Regions from separate parts of the Arthrobacter sp. YA7-1 genome, predicted to be linked through region 1. Evidence: riboswitches for the same ligand, from Rfam matches in the RefSeq annotation. Region 1 holds a riboswitch; each other region holds the start of a gene.
The links. Region 1 has a riboswitch for S-adenosylmethionine ahead of metX (homoserine O-acetyltransferase MetX). Riboswitches for the same ligand answer to the same signal wherever they lie in the genome.
Positions count from the first base shown of each region.

Region 2: linked by a shared signal. The riboswitch ahead of OIT41_RS04665 (hypothetical protein) and the one ahead of metX (homoserine O-acetyltransferase MetX) in region 1 are both predicted to bind S-adenosylmethionine.
Region 3: linked by a shared signal. The riboswitch ahead of OIT41_RS13470 (aminotransferase class V-fold PLP-dependent enzyme) and the one ahead of metX (homoserine O-acetyltransferase MetX) in region 1 are both predicted to bind S-adenosylmethionine.
Region 4: linked by a shared signal. The riboswitch ahead of OIT41_RS18240 (DUF1737 domain-containing protein) and the one ahead of metX (homoserine O-acetyltransferase MetX) in region 1 are both predicted to bind S-adenosylmethionine.

Region 1 covers NZ_CP110114.1:1,407,662-1,411,867, forward strand. The annotation lists gene OIT41_RS06525 (VOC family protein) at 1-269, opposite strand, end outside; gene OIT41_RS06530 (bifunctional o-acetylhomoserine/o-acetylserine sulfhydrylase) at 516-1,832, shown strand; SAM riboswitch class IV at 1,993-2,108, shown strand; gene metX (homoserine O-acetyltransferase MetX) at 2,122-3,243, shown strand; gene OIT41_RS06540 (hypothetical protein) at 3,262-3,678, opposite strand; gene OIT41_RS06545 (SGNH/GDSL hydrolase family protein) at 3,743-4,206, opposite strand, start outside.
Region 2 covers NZ_CP110114.1:986,993-991,198, reverse strand. The annotation lists gene OIT41_RS04670 (sodium:solute symporter) at 228-1,760, shown strand; SAM riboswitch class IV at 1,846-1,965, shown strand; gene OIT41_RS04665 (hypothetical protein) at 1,980-2,300, shown strand; gene OIT41_RS04660 (hypothetical protein) at 2,338-2,526, opposite strand; gene OIT41_RS04655 (VIT1/CCC1 transporter family protein) at 2,794-3,972, shown strand; gene OIT41_RS04650 (matrixin family metalloprotease) at 4,076-4,206, shown strand, end outside.
Region 3 covers NZ_CP110114.1:2,871,291-2,875,496, reverse strand. The annotation lists gene OIT41_RS13480 (metal-dependent transcriptional regulator) at 1-238, opposite strand, end outside; gene OIT41_RS13475 (class I SAM-dependent methyltransferase) at 268-1,044, opposite strand; gene OIT41_RS13470 (aminotransferase class V-fold PLP-dependent enzyme) at 1,095-2,519, opposite strand; SAM riboswitch class IV at 2,555-2,667, opposite strand; gene hisN (histidinol-phosphatase) at 2,827-3,639, opposite strand; gene rsgA (ribosome small subunit-dependent GTPase A) at 3,699-4,206, opposite strand, start outside.
Region 4 covers NZ_CP110114.1:3,902,650-3,906,855, forward strand. The annotation lists gene OIT41_RS18225 (ornithine cyclodeaminase) at 153-1,184, opposite strand; gene OIT41_RS18230 (Lrp/AsnC family transcriptional regulator) at 1,345-1,776, opposite strand; gene OIT41_RS18235 (hypothetical protein) at 1,832-2,191, shown strand; SAM riboswitch class IV at 2,306-2,418, shown strand; gene OIT41_RS18240 (DUF1737 domain-containing protein) at 2,429-2,686, shown strand; gene OIT41_RS18245 (rhodanese-like domain-containing protein) at 2,683-3,093, shown strand; gene OIT41_RS18250 (O-succinylhomoserine sulfhydrylase) at 3,094-4,206, shown strand, end outside.

The DNA.
Region 1 (4,206 bases):
GCGACGCACCAGCCCATCCACCCACCTCCTGCGGCGGAGCGTGCACGGACAGCTTGTCCAAAAGGTGCCTTGTCGGAGGCCGGGTGGTCCAGGACCTCGACAACTTCCAGGTATTTGTGGTCAGCAAGGGGAATGATCATGTTCCGGGTACCAAAGCGCGGATGCACTCCGCCCCGGACCGCGTCCACTCCCAATGCTGCGGAAATCCGCTCGGTGGTGGCCAACAGGCCATCTCGTTCACAAGCGTAAGAGACGTGATCCATGCGCATGGCTTCATCTTGGCACTTTGTGATGGAGCTCTCAGCTAAGTCAAGCCTAACCAAGGTGGGATGTATCGAAAAGGCCGCTCAGGGTCACTTCAGGACGCACCGGGACAGAAAACTTCTGCGTTCGTCACAAAGCTTCCGGAGCCCGCAATACCCTCCCTAGACTGGCGGCAACCGCTCGCCGGCATGCTGAACCCTTCGGCCCGGCAGGCTGACGCACGGCAAGAGCCCAGACAACCAGGAGTCCGCATGTCCCAAGGATGGTCATTCGAAACGCGCCAAATCCACGCTGGCCAGGAGCCGGACGCCGCCACCGGCGCCCGCGCCCTCCCCATCTACCAGACCACCTCGTTCGTCTTTCCCAGCGCGGAAAGCGCGGCCAACCGTTTTGCACTGGCCGAACTGGCGCCCATCTACACCCGGATCGGCAACCCCACGCAGGATGCCGTGGAGCAGCGCATAGCGAGCTTGGAGGGTGGCTTGGCTGCGCTCCTGCTGAGCTCCGGCCAGGCCGCGGAAACCTTCGCCATCCTCAACGTGGCCGAGGCCGGTGACCACGTGGTCGCCAGCCCGAGCCTCTACGGCGGCACGTACAACCTGCTGGCCCATACACTGAAGAAATTCGGCATCTCGGTCACCTTCGTCGAGGATCCGGACAACCTGGACCACTGGCGGGACGCGGTGCAGCCAAACACCAAGCTGTTCTTCGCCGAAGTCGTCTCCAACCCCCGGCAGGACGTCTTGGACATCGAGGGTGTCTCCCGCATCGCGCACGAGGCGGGAGTCCCGCTCGTCGTGGACAACACCCTCGCCACGCCCTACCTGATCCGGCCCATCGAGTGGGGAGCGGACATCGTGGTGCATTCGGCCACCAAGTACCTGGGCGGGCACGGCTCCGCCATTGCCGGTGTCATCGTGGACTCCGGCAACTTCGATTTCGGCAAGGACCCTGAGCGGTTCCCCGGCTTCAACACCCCGGACCCCAGCTACAACGGCCTGGTCTATGCCCGCGACCTCGGCAAGGACGGGGCCCTCGGCGCGAACCTCTCCTACATCCTCAAAGCCCGGGTCCAGCTCCTGCGCGACCTCGGCTCGGCGGTTTCCCCGTTCAACGCTTTCCTGATCTCCCAGGGAATCGAAACCCTCAGCCTGCGGGTGGAGCGCCACGTGGACAACGCCACCAAGGTGGCGCAATGGCTCGAAGGGCGCGACGACGTCGAATCGGTGGCGTACGCGGGGCTGCCTTCCAGCCCGTGGTTCGAACGGGGCCGGAAGTACGGCCCCAGGGGCACCGGCGCCGTGGTGTCCTTCACCATCAACGGCGGGGTCGAGGCGGGCAAGCGCTTCGTGGACGCCCTGGAACTGCATTCGCACGTGGCCAACATCGGCGACGTCCGGTCCTTGGTCATCCACCCGGCGTCGACGACGCACAGCCAGCTGACGCCGGAACAGCAGGCCGTTGCGGGAGTGACCCCTGGCCTGGTGCGGCTGTCCGTCGGAATCGAGCACATCGACGACATCCTCGCGGACCTCGAGTCGGGATTCCGGGCAGCCAAGAGCGCCTAGCACGGGCCCGGAGGGCGTACGAGGCTGGCCGGCGACGCAAGATGAATCTTCGCCGGCCAGCCTTCCCAGCCACCCCTTCGTGAACAAAACGCGGCCAAGTGTCACAAAGATGTCATAATCTTCGTCAGAAGGGGTCCGGTTTTCCTAGACTCTTCCTATAGGTCATGAGTGCCAGCGACAGCCCCGGCTTGCTGGCCGGCAACCCTCCATTCGCGGTGGGGTGCCCCGGGTGAAGACCTGGCCCTTCGCTGTGTTGGCGGCGGGCAAGCGCGATGTGAGGTGTCAACGAATGACAATTGCTGCAACAGCCATACCCCTTTCCGGTACCCAGGACGGAACCCTCAAGTATGTTTCCGTGGGCGGACTCGAGCTGGAGGCCGGAGGTTCCCTCCCGGACGTCGTCCTTGCGTACGAGACGTGGGGGCGGCTCAACGCAGACGCTACCAACGCTGTCCTCGTGGAACATGCATTGACCGGCAGCACCCATGTGGCCCGTGGCGAGAGCGACGAAGACGGCTGGTGGGAGCAGCTTGTGGGTCCCGGCGCCACCATCGACACGGACCGCTACTTCGTGGTCTCCGTCAACATTGTGGGGGGCTGCTACGGCAGCACGGGGCCGTCGTCGAGCGCTCCTGACGGCAAGCCGTGGGGCTCCCGCTTCCCGCTCGTGACCCTGCGGGACAGCACGGTGGCCGAGGCCAGGCTGGCCGACGCCTTGGGGATCCACAGCTGGCACACCGTCGTGGGCGGGTCCATGGGCGGTGCCCGTGCACTGGAATGGGCCGTCGGCTATCCGGACCGCGTCAAGCGATGCGCCGTGATCTCCATCGGGGCGTACAGCACCGCCGAGCAGATCGCGTTCGCACAGGCCCAGACGCTCGCCATCCGGCAGGACGCCGACTTCAACGGCGGAGACTACTACGGACAGGCCGCCCCCGAAGCGGGTCTGGCCCTTGCCCGGCGGATTGCCCACATCACCTATCGCTCGGCAGACGAGCTGGACTTCCGCTTCGGCCGGAACGCCCAGGGCGGCGAGGCACCCCTCCAGGCTGCCGCGTTGGGGGACCGGGGCCGCTACCAAGTGGAGAGCTACCTGGACCACCAGGGGAGCAAGCTGGTCCAGCGCTTCGACGCCAATAGCTACATCGCCATTACCGAAGCGCTCATGAGCCACGACATCACGCGCGGCCGGGGCTCGTTGGAGGACGCGTTGTCCGTGGCCACGGCGACGTTCTTCGTGGCCTCGGTGGACTCGGACCGGCTCTATTTCCCGGAGCAATCCCGCGAGCTTGCCAAGGCCTTGCCCGGAGAGGTCCCGGTTCATGTCATCGAGGCGCCGATCGGGCACGACGGTTTCCTCACCGAGATCGGCCAGCTCGGCCCCCAACTGCGCGAGGCATTCTTCGGCTAGCGCGCCTCTTCGGCTGAATCAGCCGTTCATGATCTCCTGGCGGAGCTTCATGTAATCCTCCATGGCGATTTTCCCGTCGCTGTACTCCTGGTCCAGCTCGGCCAGTTTCCGTGCACGGTAGCCTTGGGGCGCGCTGTTCGGCTGGGGAGCGCCGCTCGCTTGCGGAGTAGCCGACGACGGCGGAACGGCCTGCCGCGCGGGCGTCGCCATCGGGGGTTGCGGCTCATCCGGGATGACCACCGGGGGTTGCTCCGGGTATCCGACGGGGTTGTGCTGCGGAGGATAGGGCTGCCCAGGGTAATTCTGCGGAGGATAGGGCTGCCCGGGGTAATTCTGCGGAGGGAAGATCCTGCGCTGGCGCGACCGGTTGTACATGCGGATCCCCATGGGAATCAGCCAAGAGCAGACGATGATCCAGAAGATCAAATTGTTCACGGCGGAGGCCTCCCTGTCTTTCACCAGCTTAGCCCCGCTCCCTGTGACTAACCTCGCGGTTCGTTCAGCTCCCGGGCAGGAAGGTGTCAGCAGGACCGAAGACGGGTCCCGGCGTCGGGCGTTTCGGCAGGATCCCGTCACCGGAGGAGCGGTGCCTGATCCGGCGGATGACCCACGGGACAAAATATTCGCGTGCCCAGACCAGGTCGCCAGACCTGGCTTGGCGCCAACTGCGCTGGGGGAGCGGCTTGGGGTAGAGCGGTTCAAGGTTGTGCGGCACATTCAGTGAGTCGAGGACCATCGCGGCGATGGTGTGATGGCCGAGCGGCGAGAAATGGAGGCGGTCTTCGTCCCACATCTGGGAGTTGGAAAGCTGCCTCAAGGACCACATGTCAGCCACCACGGCATCGTGGCGGGCGGCCACGGTGCGGAGGTTTTCGTTGTAGATGGCCACCTTGCCGCGGATCCGGCCGAGGACCGATGACGCGGTGTCCGGACCGTTGAAGAGAACCACCGTGGCGCCGTCGG
Region 2 (4,206 bases), 420 kb from region 1:
TTGGCTAGCTGGAGGAGTGCCGATGCGTCCGCTGGGCGAGACGGCATCTTGACTGTTACTCGCATCACTACGTATCCTCATAGGCAACAAGTGTTGTTTGTGAGGCATACATCACAGACTACTCTCCCCAATCACCAGCGCAGAGACCTTCCGCAACCCCGCACGAAACCCCGCGGACCGGCGTCGGAATCCCCCAGAGCTCTGCGCATCACTTTCAGGAGCCAACCGTGGACTCTTCGTTCATCAATATTGCGATCGTGGTGGTGTATTTGCTCGCCATGCTGGCCTTCGGCTGGTGGGGCAAGTCGCGCACCAAGAACAACAGCGACTTCCTGGTGGCAGGGCGCCGCCTCGGTCCGATGCTCTACACCGGTACCATGGCCGCCGTCGTCCTCGGTGGCGCATCGACGGTTGGCGGCGTCGGCCTCGGCTACAAGTTCGGCGTTTCCGGCATGTGGCTGGTGGTCGCGATCGGTTCGGGTGTCCTCCTCCTGAGCCTGCTGTTCGCCGGCACCATCCAGCGGTTGAAGATCTACACGGTTTCCCAGATGCTGAGCCTGCGTTACGGCCAGCGTGCCACGCAGACCTCCGGCATCGTCATGCTGGCCTACACCCTCATGCTGTGCGCCACGTCCACGGGCGCCTACGCCACCATCTTCGTTGTCCTCTTCGGCTGGGAGCGCTGGCTCGCCATCGCCGTCGGCGGCGCCATCGTCCTGGTCTACTCCACCATCGGCGGCATGTGGTCCATCACCCTCGCCGACCAGGTGCAGTTCATCATCAAGACCGTGGGCATCTTCTTCCTCATGCTCCCGTTCGTCCTCAACGCGGCAGGCGGTTTCGAAGGCATCCGTGCCCGTGTTGACGCCAGCTTCTTCCAGTTGGACGGCATCGGGGCTCAGACCATCATCACGTACTTCGTGGTCTACACCCTTGGCCTGCTGATCGGCCAGGACATCTGGCAGCGCGTCTTCACCGCCAAGACCCCCAAGGTGGCCCGATGGGGCGGCGCCACCGCCGGCATCTACTGCGTCCTGTACGGCGTGGCCGGCGCCCTGATCGGCCTGGCTGCCCGGGTGGCCCTGCCGAACATCGATGTCAAGGCCCTTGGCAAGGACGTCGTCTACGCCGAGGTAGCCACGCACATCCTGCCGATCGGCATCGGCGGCCTTGTCATGGCCGCAGCAGTCGCCGCCATGATGTCCACAGCGTCCGGAGCCCTCATCGCCGCGGCCACCGTTGCCCGCGCCGACGTGGTCCCGTTCGTGGCCAGCTGGTTCGGCAAGACGATCAACACCAACGACACCGAAAATCCCGAGCATGACGTCAAGGCCAACCGCTACTGGGTCCTTGGCCTGGGCATCGTTGCAGTGTTGATCTCCATGGCGGCGCAAGACGTCGTGGTGGCCCTGACCATCGCCTACGACATCCTGGTAGGTGGCCTGCTGGTTGCCATCCTGGGCGGCTTGGTCTGGAAGCGCGGCACGGGTATTGCCGCAGCCTGGTCCATGGCAGTCGGGTCTGTACTGACCCTTGCCTTGCTGATCGCCTACGCCACGGGAATCATCCCCAGCGAAGACGGCGTCTACGCAAACGATCCGATCTACTGGGGCCTCGGCGCCTCGTTCGCCGTCTATTTCGTGGTCTCCCTCCTCACGCCGCCCACCGAGCCGGCCGTCCGCGAAGCCTGGGAACGCCGCGTTGCCGGAACGGCCGCGGAGGAACTCCCGCTGGAGGCCCACCCGGTGGCCACCCACTAGGTTTCACAAAACCAGGTACGACGGCGGCGCCGCGCTTTCTCCTTCGAGAGGTGCGGCGCCGCCGTCGCATGTACAGTAGGAACAGCTTCAAGAGATGTGGCGCCAAGCTCCGACTTGCCACACGCCAACCCCATGTTCACGGGTGGTTCGGATGAAGAAGCGGCCCGGTTCGGACCAGAGACAACCGAACGGGCAAGAGCAACTCCATAGGAGAAGGCCATGCCTTTCGAAAACGGCGCCACCGCCACAGCCGACCGCACTATCCAGTCCAGCGCCCTCTTCTTGCCCCGCCCCCGTCGGGTGGACGAGTTCGTCCGGGTGATTCCCGGCGTCGACCTCTCCCAAGGCTCCATCACGTTCGTGGTGGACGGAAACCTGGAACGCTATTGGCATCATGAGCCGCGGCTCATCACCGAAGCACTCTCAAAAGCGGTTCAGCCCGCCCGCTGGTTCCCGGCCACACGGAAACTTACGCTCACGGTTGCGGCAACCGGGCACCGTGCGGGCGTGCAGAAGCACTTCATCCTGAGCGCGTTCTAGCAAGCGCTTTTTAGCGGCCAAGTTCAGCGAGTCGGCGCTATTCGATCTCTTCGGCCTCTCGGTGTTCCTCGGCGTCGAGCGGGACCACCCGTTCGTCGTCGTCCAGGACCTCGGATTCTTCCTCCCAGTCCTCGTCCACCTCCAGGTCTTCGCTGTAGTCATAGGCGGGATCGGCCTCGACCGTGGGACGGTCCGGGTGGCGGGCGTGGGTCTCGGTGCTGTCCATGGTGCAACCTCCGTTCGACGTGCCGCTGAGCCCATCGCACAGGCACGTGAGGCAGCCGATCCAACGCCACCCCGCCAATTCGTGGACCCTGTCCATCCATCCCAGCACTGCCCCCTGCGGCGGTCAAGGCCTCCGGCGAGCCTCCCGGTTTTTGAGGCGCGCCTAAAAAGTCCAGTGAGGATTGCCAGCCGAAAAACCGCGGAAATTGGCGATAAAGTGGAGCTGCAATGAGGCGATGAAGCCCGCCCCAGCAACCCAGGAGTCCCGGTGCACCCCCGCACAAAACCCTCGCATTCAGACAACTCGCATCCAGACAATCCGCAGGACTCAAGCAGTCCCTCCCAAGACGCAGCAGCCCCCAAGACTCCCCCGTCGTCGTCGGACATCAAGCGCTGGCGGCAGTACTTGGCCGACGAACGTGCCGAAGCCGCCGTGTACCGCCAACTGGCTCAGCGACGCGACGGCGAGGAGCGCGATATCCTTTTGGCCCTCGCAGAGGCCGAGGGCCGCCATGAGGCACACTGGCTCAAGCTCCTCGGCCAACACGCCGGCATGCCGAAGGCGGCCTCCGTTCGGAGCCAAATGCTCGGCTTCCTGGCCCGGAATTTCGGATCGGTGTTCGTGCTGGCCCTCGCCCAACGGGCTGAAGGACGCTCGCCGTACGCGAAGGATCCGGCAGCAACCCGCGCCATGGCGGCTGACGAACAGATCCACGAAGAAGTAGTCCGCGGCCTGGCGACCCGCGGCCGCAACAGGTTGTCCGGTACCTTCCGCGCTGCCGTCTTCGGCGCCAACGATGGCCTGGTCAGCAACCTTTCCCTCGTGATGGGCATGGCGGCCACCGGAGTTCCCGCAACCGTGGTCCTGTTCAGCGGCATCGCCGGACTGCTGGCGGGCGCACTGTCCATGGGAGCGGGCGAGTATGTCTCTGTCCGCTCCCAGCTCGAGCTCCTCAAGGCCACCCGCCCCACCCAGGCCACGCTGACCGCAGCCCCGGCCCTGGACATCGAGCACAATGAGCTGGTGCTGGTGTACCTAGCCAGGGGCATGTCCCGCGAATCCGCCGAACACCGGGCCGCCGAGCGCATGGGCCTCTACAGCTGCGACTGCGATCCAAGCCTTTCGCTCCACCCCGAAGTGGAAGAAACCGTCAATGAGCACGAGGCCGTTGGCTCCGCATGGGGCGCCGCGATCTCGAGCTTCTGCTTCTTCGCTTCGGGCGCCATCGTGCCCATCCTGCCGTTCATCTTCGGCATGACGGGCTTCTCGGCACTTGCCGTGGCCGGTACGCTGGTGGGCATCGCGCTTCTGTCGACGGGCGCCGTCGTCGGCTTGCTGTCCGGAACCTCGCCGCTGACCCGTGGTCTCCGGCAGCTCGCCATCGGACTCGGTGCGGCTGCGGCCACGTATGGGCTGGGCCTCGTCTTCGGCGCTGTCATCGGTTAGCAGCGCCGGCCCGCCAGGGCGGCGGGATCAAGGATTTGGGGGAGACTTGCATTCAAACTACGGGTACGACGGCGGCCCGCGGCCCAAGCGCGCCAGTACCGCGCTGGCGCTGTTCCGAAACTTGATGGTGGTGGCGGCGGTTGCTGCCGTGGCCGTGCTTGTCAGTGGCTTCCTTCGCGGCGATCCCGGCTTCACAGGGCTCCTTCCCAAGCTGGCTCCTTCTGTCCAGGCCAC
Region 3 (4,206 bases), 1.5 Mb from region 1:
GGACCATGCCCAGGGCAAGATGCATTCCTTGGGGGGTCAAAGTGATGGCGCTGTACGGCTGGTGGTCCACCAGGCCTTGGTCCTTGAGCTTGCGGACCATCTCCGAGACGGAGGAGTTGGCGACACCGAGCCGCTGCGCGAGCTGTGAGGACGTGATGGGTTTGTCCTGCCACTCCGTAAAGGAGTAGATGACCTTGACGTAGTCCTCGATGGAGGAGGAGGGCGCACTGGTCTTCACGGTTCCAAGCCTATCGTGTGCCGGCGGCATCAGGCTTTGCGCGCCCGCCAGCTCTGCGTGAGATAGGGCAGGGGGATGACCTTGTCCTCTGCATGGCCCAGATGTTCGAAGAGATACCACCGGAGATTGCCCATGACCTTCGCCCGGGTGGCATCGTTCGCCCTGAGATAATAGCTGCGCGACTTCACGAGTTCGAGGATGTCTGCCGGAGCCAAGGGATCCTCCCAGCGCGTGACGTGGTTTTCGAGGCCGGTGAACTCGGGGCCCACCACTGGCCGGAAGTCCGGTTTGTGGACATCGCCGGCATGCATGATGCGGGACAGGCGATGGACCCAGGGCACCGAAGTGTCCAATTGGTTCCAGATCAAGCCGATGACGCCGTGGGGTCGAAGGATCCGGGCGATCTCAGTGCTCGCGGCGAGCGGATCGCACCAGTGCCAGGCTTGGGCAACGCTGACGACGTCGAATGCTGAGTCCGCCAGCCCGGTTGCCTCTGCCGTGCCCTCCAGGGCGATCACCTGTGGATACGCTTTGCGCAGTTGGGTGAGCATGTCCGTGGAGGGGTCCACTGCCGACACCGCCAGCCCCCGCTCGACGAGCAGCGAGGTGAACTTTCCGGTGCCGGCGCCGATGTCTGCCGCGTCCCGAGCCCCCTCCGGCAGCAGCCAGTCGGCTGAATCCGCCGGGTAGCCCGGTCGGACCCGCTCATAGTGTTCTCCGCCGTCCTGGAAACTCCGACCGAGTTCGAGTCGGCGTTCCTCATAAAGCTTGGGGCCGGCTGAGGTGCCTTTGGGTCGCGGGGCCACGCGGGGACTCCTTCGTAGGACAGGAAAAATACCCTACGAATCTATCGCAATCAGTCGGTGCTGCAGGGTGCGGCGCCTGCGGTCCCGGGAGTATTGGGAGCCCACTCCGGGTAGCTGCGGTGATCGTTCGCGGGCACCCAACGGCCGGCATCCACCACGTAGTCCCAGCCGAGGCCGTTGCTTTTGAGGGCCTGGATGCCCGCGATGAGCCGGGTGGCGTCTTCCAAACGCGACCCCACGCCGAAGCTGGCTCGCAGCGATCCGGAGGGAAGGCCAAGGCGCTTGAGCAGGGGGTGGGCGCAAAAGCGTCCGTCCCGCAGGCCGATGCCGTGCTCGGCCGCGAGATAGGCCGCGACGAGTCCGGCGTCGTAGCCCTGGAGCGAGAAGTTCACGACGCCGATCGTGTCCTGGGGATCCGTGTCGCTGAAGATCTGGTGCACGGTCACGCCGTCGATTTGCTTGAGGCCCTCGACCAGGTGCGAGCGGATGGCGGCCTCGTGGGCGTGCCATTCTTCGTGGTCGAGGCTGGCAATGACCTGTGTGGCCCGGGCCAGGGTGGCCGCGCCGAGCACGTTCGGAGAGCCCCCTTCGTGCCTTGCCGGCCCCGTGGCCCAGCTGACGGAATCAAGGCGTGCCTCGCGGACGGCGCCGCCTCCTGCCAGGTGCGGTGTGCCGGCGTCGAGCCAGTCGGGGCGCCCCACCAGGACGCCGGCACCGAACGGTGCATAGAGCTTGTGCCCCGAGAAGACCAGGTAGTCCACCTCCGCGGCGGCGATATCGATCCGGCGATGAGGGGCGAGTTGCGCCGCGTCCACCACGATCCGCGCCCCGAATTCGTGGGCCAAGGCTGCGAGGTCCTTGATGGGCAGGATCTCGCCGGTCACGTTCGACGCGCCGGTGACCGCCAGAAGGCTGACGCCACCCTGGGAGAGTGCCGTGCGGACAGCGGCAACAGTCTCGGACAATGTTCCGGCGGCAACGATGCTGCGATGGGGGACACCTTGCCATGGGAGCAGATTGGCGTGGTGCTCGATGTCCAGGTACAGGACTTCGCCGGTATGCCTTCCGTCCTCAACCGGCAAGCAACCCGCCAGCAGGTTGAGGGAATCGGTGGTGTTGCGCGTGAAAATGACGGAATCGTCCGGCCTGCCGCCAACGAAGTCACGGACGATGTTACGGGCGTTCTCGTAGACCGAGGTGCTGATTTGCGAGGCATAGCCGGCGCCGCGGTGGACGCTCGCATAGTACGGCAGGATTTCGTTGAGGTATGCGGAGACCACGGTCAGTGCAGGCGCGGAAGCGCCGTAGTCGAGGTTTGCGTAGCGGATCTGGCCGCCCTGGATCAAGGGCGCCTGCAGCTCCGCTCCAGTGACGGCGGCCAATGGGCGCGATGCCGGAGTCCGGGACTCACCGTGCCGCTGCGCAGGATCATGGTGCTGCGAAAGAGCCGTGGAAGAAATTGTGGCTGTGCTCATGGGACCTCACTCAAGAGGGACCCCTGCGTGCAGGGGGTCCGCGCTTGCCGCATCCGTTCCGGACCGGCCCGGTCGTCACCCGGGGCACCCCGCCGCGATGGAGGGTTGCCGGCCAGCAAACCGGGGTTTCGCGCTGGCACTCGTGACCTGTAAAGAGATTAGGACACCGGCAAGGCCGGTTCCAATGTGACCGCGATTGTTAAGCGGATTGTTACACCGCCCGAAAAATGTGCCTTCCGCCGAAGAAAAAGCAGCGGACGCCCCGGAAAGGGGGCGTCCGCCGTCGTTTGTTCAGTGAATGGGCGGATTAGAGGAGGTCGTCGAGTTCGGGGTTGAGCCTCTTGAGGACCTCGGAGTGCAGGATCGAGTTAGTGGCGACGGCGTTTCCGCCGAAGGGGCCATCCGCGCCATCCAGGGACGTGAAGCGTCCGCCGGCCTCGGTCACGATCGGCACCAAGGCGGCCATGTCGTAGACCTGGAGTTCCGGTTCGGCGGCGATGTCCACGGCGCCCTCGGCCACGAGGCAGTAGGACCAGAAATCCCCGTACGCACGGCTGCGCCAGACATCGTTCTCGAGGCCCAGGAAGTTGTCCAGCTTCCCGTGCTGCTTCCACTCGGAAAGCTCGGAGTAGGAGAGCGAGGCGTCTTCGAGCCGGGACACGTTGGAAACTTTCAAGCGGGTGGCCGCGGCCAGCGACCGGCCCATGTAGGCGCCCGAGCCCTTGGCCGCCCACCAACGCTTGCCGAGCGCCGGAGCGCTCACGAGCCCCACCACTACCTCGCCCTCGTCCACGAGGGCGATCAGCGTTGCCCAGACGGGTACGCCACGCACGAAGTTCTTGGTCCCGTCGATGGGATCGATGATCCAACGCCTCGAGCCGTGGCCCGTGCTGCCGAATTCCTCCCCGAGGACGGCGTCACGGGGGCGGGAACGGGAAAGCTGCCCGCGGATCGCTTCCTCGGCGGCTTTGTCGGCATCGGTGACTGGGCTCAGGTCGGGTTTGGTCTCCACCTGAAGGTCCAGCGCCTTGAACCGCTCCATTGTCAGGGAATCGACGGAGTCGGCCAAGACATGTGCCAGCCGCAGGTCGTCGTTGTAGCTCGAATCGGGTTGGGTCATGGTTCCAAACTACCGTCTCTTCGCCGGTGAGCCGGGGAGGTAGGACGGCAGCGGCGCAGTTAGTTGACTGTACCCAGTTCCTTGGTTTCCTGTGCTTCCATGCGCGGGTCCGCGCCGAGGAGCCGGCGCAACGATGCCAAACGGGCCGGGCCCGACTCGCCAGCGTGGCCATCGGCGACCCACGAATCCAGCCCGCACCGAACAGCGTTGGCATCGTGCTTGCAGCCCCGCTCGCACATTTCGGTCCCGGGTTCGAGGTCCGGGAAGGCATGCAGGATGCGGTCCGGGTTCACGTGGGCGAGGCCGAAGGAACGGATGCCGGGCGTATCGATGATCCAGCTTCCGCCGGGGGCGTCGCTGAGCTTCAGGGCAAGGGCAGACGACGAGGTGTGCCGTCCGCGCCCCGTCACCGCGTTGACCCCGCCGGTGGCGCGCTCGGCACCGGTCAGGGCATTCACCATGGTGGATTTCCCGACGCCGGAATGGCCCAGGAGCACGGTGACCTTGCCGTCGAGGTAGTCCCGCAGCTGGCCGACGGCGTCACTGTCGAGGCGTGCGGACAGACCG
Region 4 (4,206 bases), 1.7 Mb from region 1:
CCCGGGCTGCCGGGCTGGCAGTCTGGCCGGGAAAAACGTCTGGTGCGCCGGTTCTGGGGCCGGCGCACCAGGCTTCTCCCTCCCCAACTGACTCGCAGTTGTTGTCGTTTAGAGCGCCCTAAACGACAACAAATGCGAGTCAGTTGGGCTTCTCAGGATCCGACCGGAGAGAGCGCGCGCACCAAGCCGAAGAGGTCCTTGGGGTCGTCGGGGTTCGCGACGAGGTCGATCTCCTCGAAGAATTCCGAACCCTCGACGGCGTCGCGGAGATACCGCAAGGCGGAAAAGTCCTCGATCGCGAAGCCCACGGAATCGAATACCGTGATCTGGTGCCTGGAGGTCCGGCCCGGCGCATGACCGCCAAGGACTTGCCAGAACTCGGTGACGGGAAAATCGGCGGACATTTGCTGGATCTCGCCTTCAATCCGCGTCTGGGGATCGTATTCCACAAAGACGTCGCCGAGGTCCAGGATGGCAGCGTCGAGTTCGGTCTTTCCTGGGCAATCGCCGCCGATCGCGTTGATGTGAACGCCCGGAGAAACCTGGTCTGCAGTCAGGATGGTGGCGTTGGCCTTGTCCGCGGTGCACGTGGTGATGACGTCGGCGTCTTCCACTGCGTGGGCCGCCGAGCCCGCGATGGTGATGTCGAAGCCGAGGGGAGCCATGTTCCTGACGAACTTCTCCATCGCAGCCGGATCAGTGTCCCAGATCCTGACAGTGTTGATGCCCAGGGCTGCCCGGAAGGCCAGCGCTTGGAACTCCGACTGGGTTCCGGTTCCGATCATCGCCATGACCCGTGCATCGGGGCGCGCAAGTTTCTTGGCGACCATGCCGGACGTGGCCGCCGTCCGCAGCGCCGTCAGCACTGTCATCTCCGCGAGGAACGTCGGGTAGCCGTTATGGACATCGGACAGGACACCGAAGGCTGTCACAGTCTGGAAGCCGCGCGCTGGATTCGAAGGGTGTCCATTGACGTACTTGAAGCCGTATGTTTCCTGGTCACTGGTGGGCATCAGCTCGATGACGCCAAACGCGGTGTGACTCGCCACCCGCGGGGTCTTGTCAAAAGATTCCCATCGCCGGAAGTCGTCTTCCAAGTACTGAATCATCTCCGAAATGATGGTTTCCGGGCCTCGCCCGGCCGTCCAGCGGACCATATTGCGGACATCGACAAAGCGCGTCATGTGCGCTCCTTTCCCTCATGAGCATTGTTGCTATGAGGCTACGGAGCGGCGATATGCATCCGCAATTGCCAAAGTATGTACTTTTCATTGAAAAAATGCACAAAATGACGAGTCCTTTCGAACATAATGCTCATGAGGTTTGTCGCCGCCAAGCAACCGGCTACCGCAGGACGGAGCTGAGCAGCAGGCTTGTCTCGCTATTGACGATCCCCTCGATCCCGCGGATCCTGCCCAGCACTTGGTCAAAGTCGCTGAGGCTTTCCGTGCGCAGCTCAGCCACGAGGTCCCAGCCGCCATTCGTGGTGTGCAGTGCCCAAATCTCGGGGAGCCCCCTCAGCTGGCGAATGACCCTGTCGGCCGACCTTCCTTCCACGGCAATGAGCGCAATAGCCCGGATCGCAAGTGGATCGACTTCGTCGCGCACCCTCGCGGTGAAGCCAACGATCGTTCCGGAGGAGACCAGGCGCTCGAGCCGGCTGTTCACGGTGGCCCTGGCGACGCCCAGCTGGCGCGCGAGGCTCGCGACAGATGCCCGGCCGTCCTCCCTGAGGGCGGAGAGGAGCTGGCGGTCAAGGTCGGTGAGTGCTGCCATAAAGATAAACGTATCGCCCATTCCCCAAGTGGGCCTGAGTCCGTAGGGTATCGACATGAGCATCTACATCAGCCCCGACTCTGCTGCGTGGTCGCTGACGGCCATGGCAACCGGTGCGTCAGCGGGATCAATCGATGATGCGAACGGCATGTCCAACTTGATAAAGGAAATCTACGAGACAGAAGGTTTCGAAGCGCTGTCTGGCGTGGTTTTTGCCCTGGCTCATCACAACAGCCTCTCGCTGCACGCACTCGCCACGGCCACCGGGATATCCGTGCACGAGTTGCTGGAAATCCGGAAGCATCAAGGTTCCACGTTTCATCACTCCCCCACAGGAGTAGCATCGCGCTTTGATGCCGTTTCACCCCGGGTCCAGGCAAGCCTGGACCCGCTGCCTACAGAAACCGAAGCCTAGGGTCCGCGCCAGCGTGGCCCCACCCGCCGGCTCCCCACCGGCCGCCCCCCGGTTACGGAACATGACGACGGCCGGTGATGCGGGCCGCCGTCGTGGGTGTTATTTTTCTTCTTGAGTAATGAGCACCAGCGCGAAGCCCTGACTTGCTGGTCGGCAACCCTCTCTCCGGCGGGGTGCCTCAGGTGACTACTCGGCGTATCGACACTTTCGAACTGCAAGCGTGACTGAGGAGCACCAATGCCTGAACCCACCGAGGAAAAACTCTCCTACCGTCTCATCACGGGCCCTGACACCAAGGAATTCTGCGAGCGGATCTCCACCGCCCTCGCAGAGGGATACGTGTTGCACGGCAGCCCGGCCGCGACTTTCAACGGCAAGGACGTGATTGTGGCACAAGCCATCGTCCTGCCCGCGGCGATCGCGAGCGCGGATGCCGCCGTCGCCAATGCGGTGGATCAGCTTGATGAAGAGTTCGACGGCGAGGGCCACGCATGAGCTACGCAGGCGACCTCAGCCCGCACGACGCCTGGGCCAAGCTCGAGCAGGGCGCCATCTTGGTGGACGTCCGCACCGAAGGCGAGTGGGCACACATCGGGATCCCGGACACCAAAGCCACCGAAAACGATCCCTTGTTCATCCAGTGGAACCTGGCCGGCGGCATCCCCAACACCCGCTTCATCGAACAGCTGACACAACAGGCTCCCGAGGGGGACGGCACGGAACTCGTCTTCCTCTGCCGCTCCGGCCAGCGCTCCATCGCGGCCGCGATCGCCGCAACCCAGGCCGGATACACCGCCTACAACGTCCTCGAGGGCTTTGAGGGCGAACCGGACCGCTACGGCGAGCGAACCGTGAATGGCTGGAAAAACCGTGGACTTCCGACGAACCTGGGGAATATCTAAGTGACTTTCAATCCTGACGCCGCCAGCTGGAGCCCTGACACCCAGGCAGTCCGCGGCGGTCTTGACCGTACCAACTTCCAGGAAACGTCCGAAGCCGTCTTCTTGAACTCCGGTTTCGTCTACCAGTCCGCCGCGGCTGCCGAGCGTGCCTTCACAGGCGAGGACGAACGCTTCGTCTACTCCCGTTACGGCAACCCTTCGGTCGCCACCTTCCAGGAGCGCCTCCGCCTGCTTGAGGGCACCGAAGCGTGCTTCGCGACGGCGTCGGGCATGTCAGCTGTCTTCACCGCCCTCGGTGCGTTGCTGGCGGCTGGTGACCGCGTGGTTGCCGCCCGCTCGCTCTTCGGTTCCTGCTTCGTGATCCTCAACGAGATCCTGCCGCGCTGGGGGGTCGAGACCGTCTTCGTCGACGGGCCGGACCTCGACCAATGGCGTGCCGCGTTGTCCGAGCCGACAACGGCGGTGTTCTTCGAGTCGCCGTCGAACCCCATGCAGGAAATCGTGGACATTGCCGCGGTGAGCGAGCTTGCCCACGCGGCGGGCGCCACGGTCGTCGTCGACAACGTCTTCGCCACCCCCTTGCTGCAGCGCTGCGGCGATCTCGGCGCAGACGTGATTGTCTACTCCGGCACCAAGCACATCGACGGCCAAGGACGGGTCCTGGGCGGCGCGATCCTGGGCACCAAGGAGTTCATCGACGGGCCGGTCAAGCAACTCATGCGGCACACCGGGCCGTCCCTTTCCGCGTTCAACGCCTGGGTCCTGACCAAAGGCCTGGAGACGATGGCCCTGCGGGTCAACCACTCCTCGGCATCTGCGTTGCGGATCGCCGAATGGCTTGAGGCACAACCGGCCATCAGCTGGGTCAAGTACCCGCTGCTGAAGTCGCACCCGCAGCACGAGCTCGCCGCGAAGCAAATGAAGGCCGGCGGAACGGTGCTCACTTTCGAGCTGCTCCCCTCCGCGGGGCGATCAGCGAAGGAGGCCGCCTTCGCGCTGCTGGACGGGCTCGCCGTCATCGACATCTCGAACAACCTGGGCGACTCCAAGTCCCTCATCACGCACCCCGCCACCACCACGCATCGCGCCATGGGTCCGGAAGGCCGCGCAGCC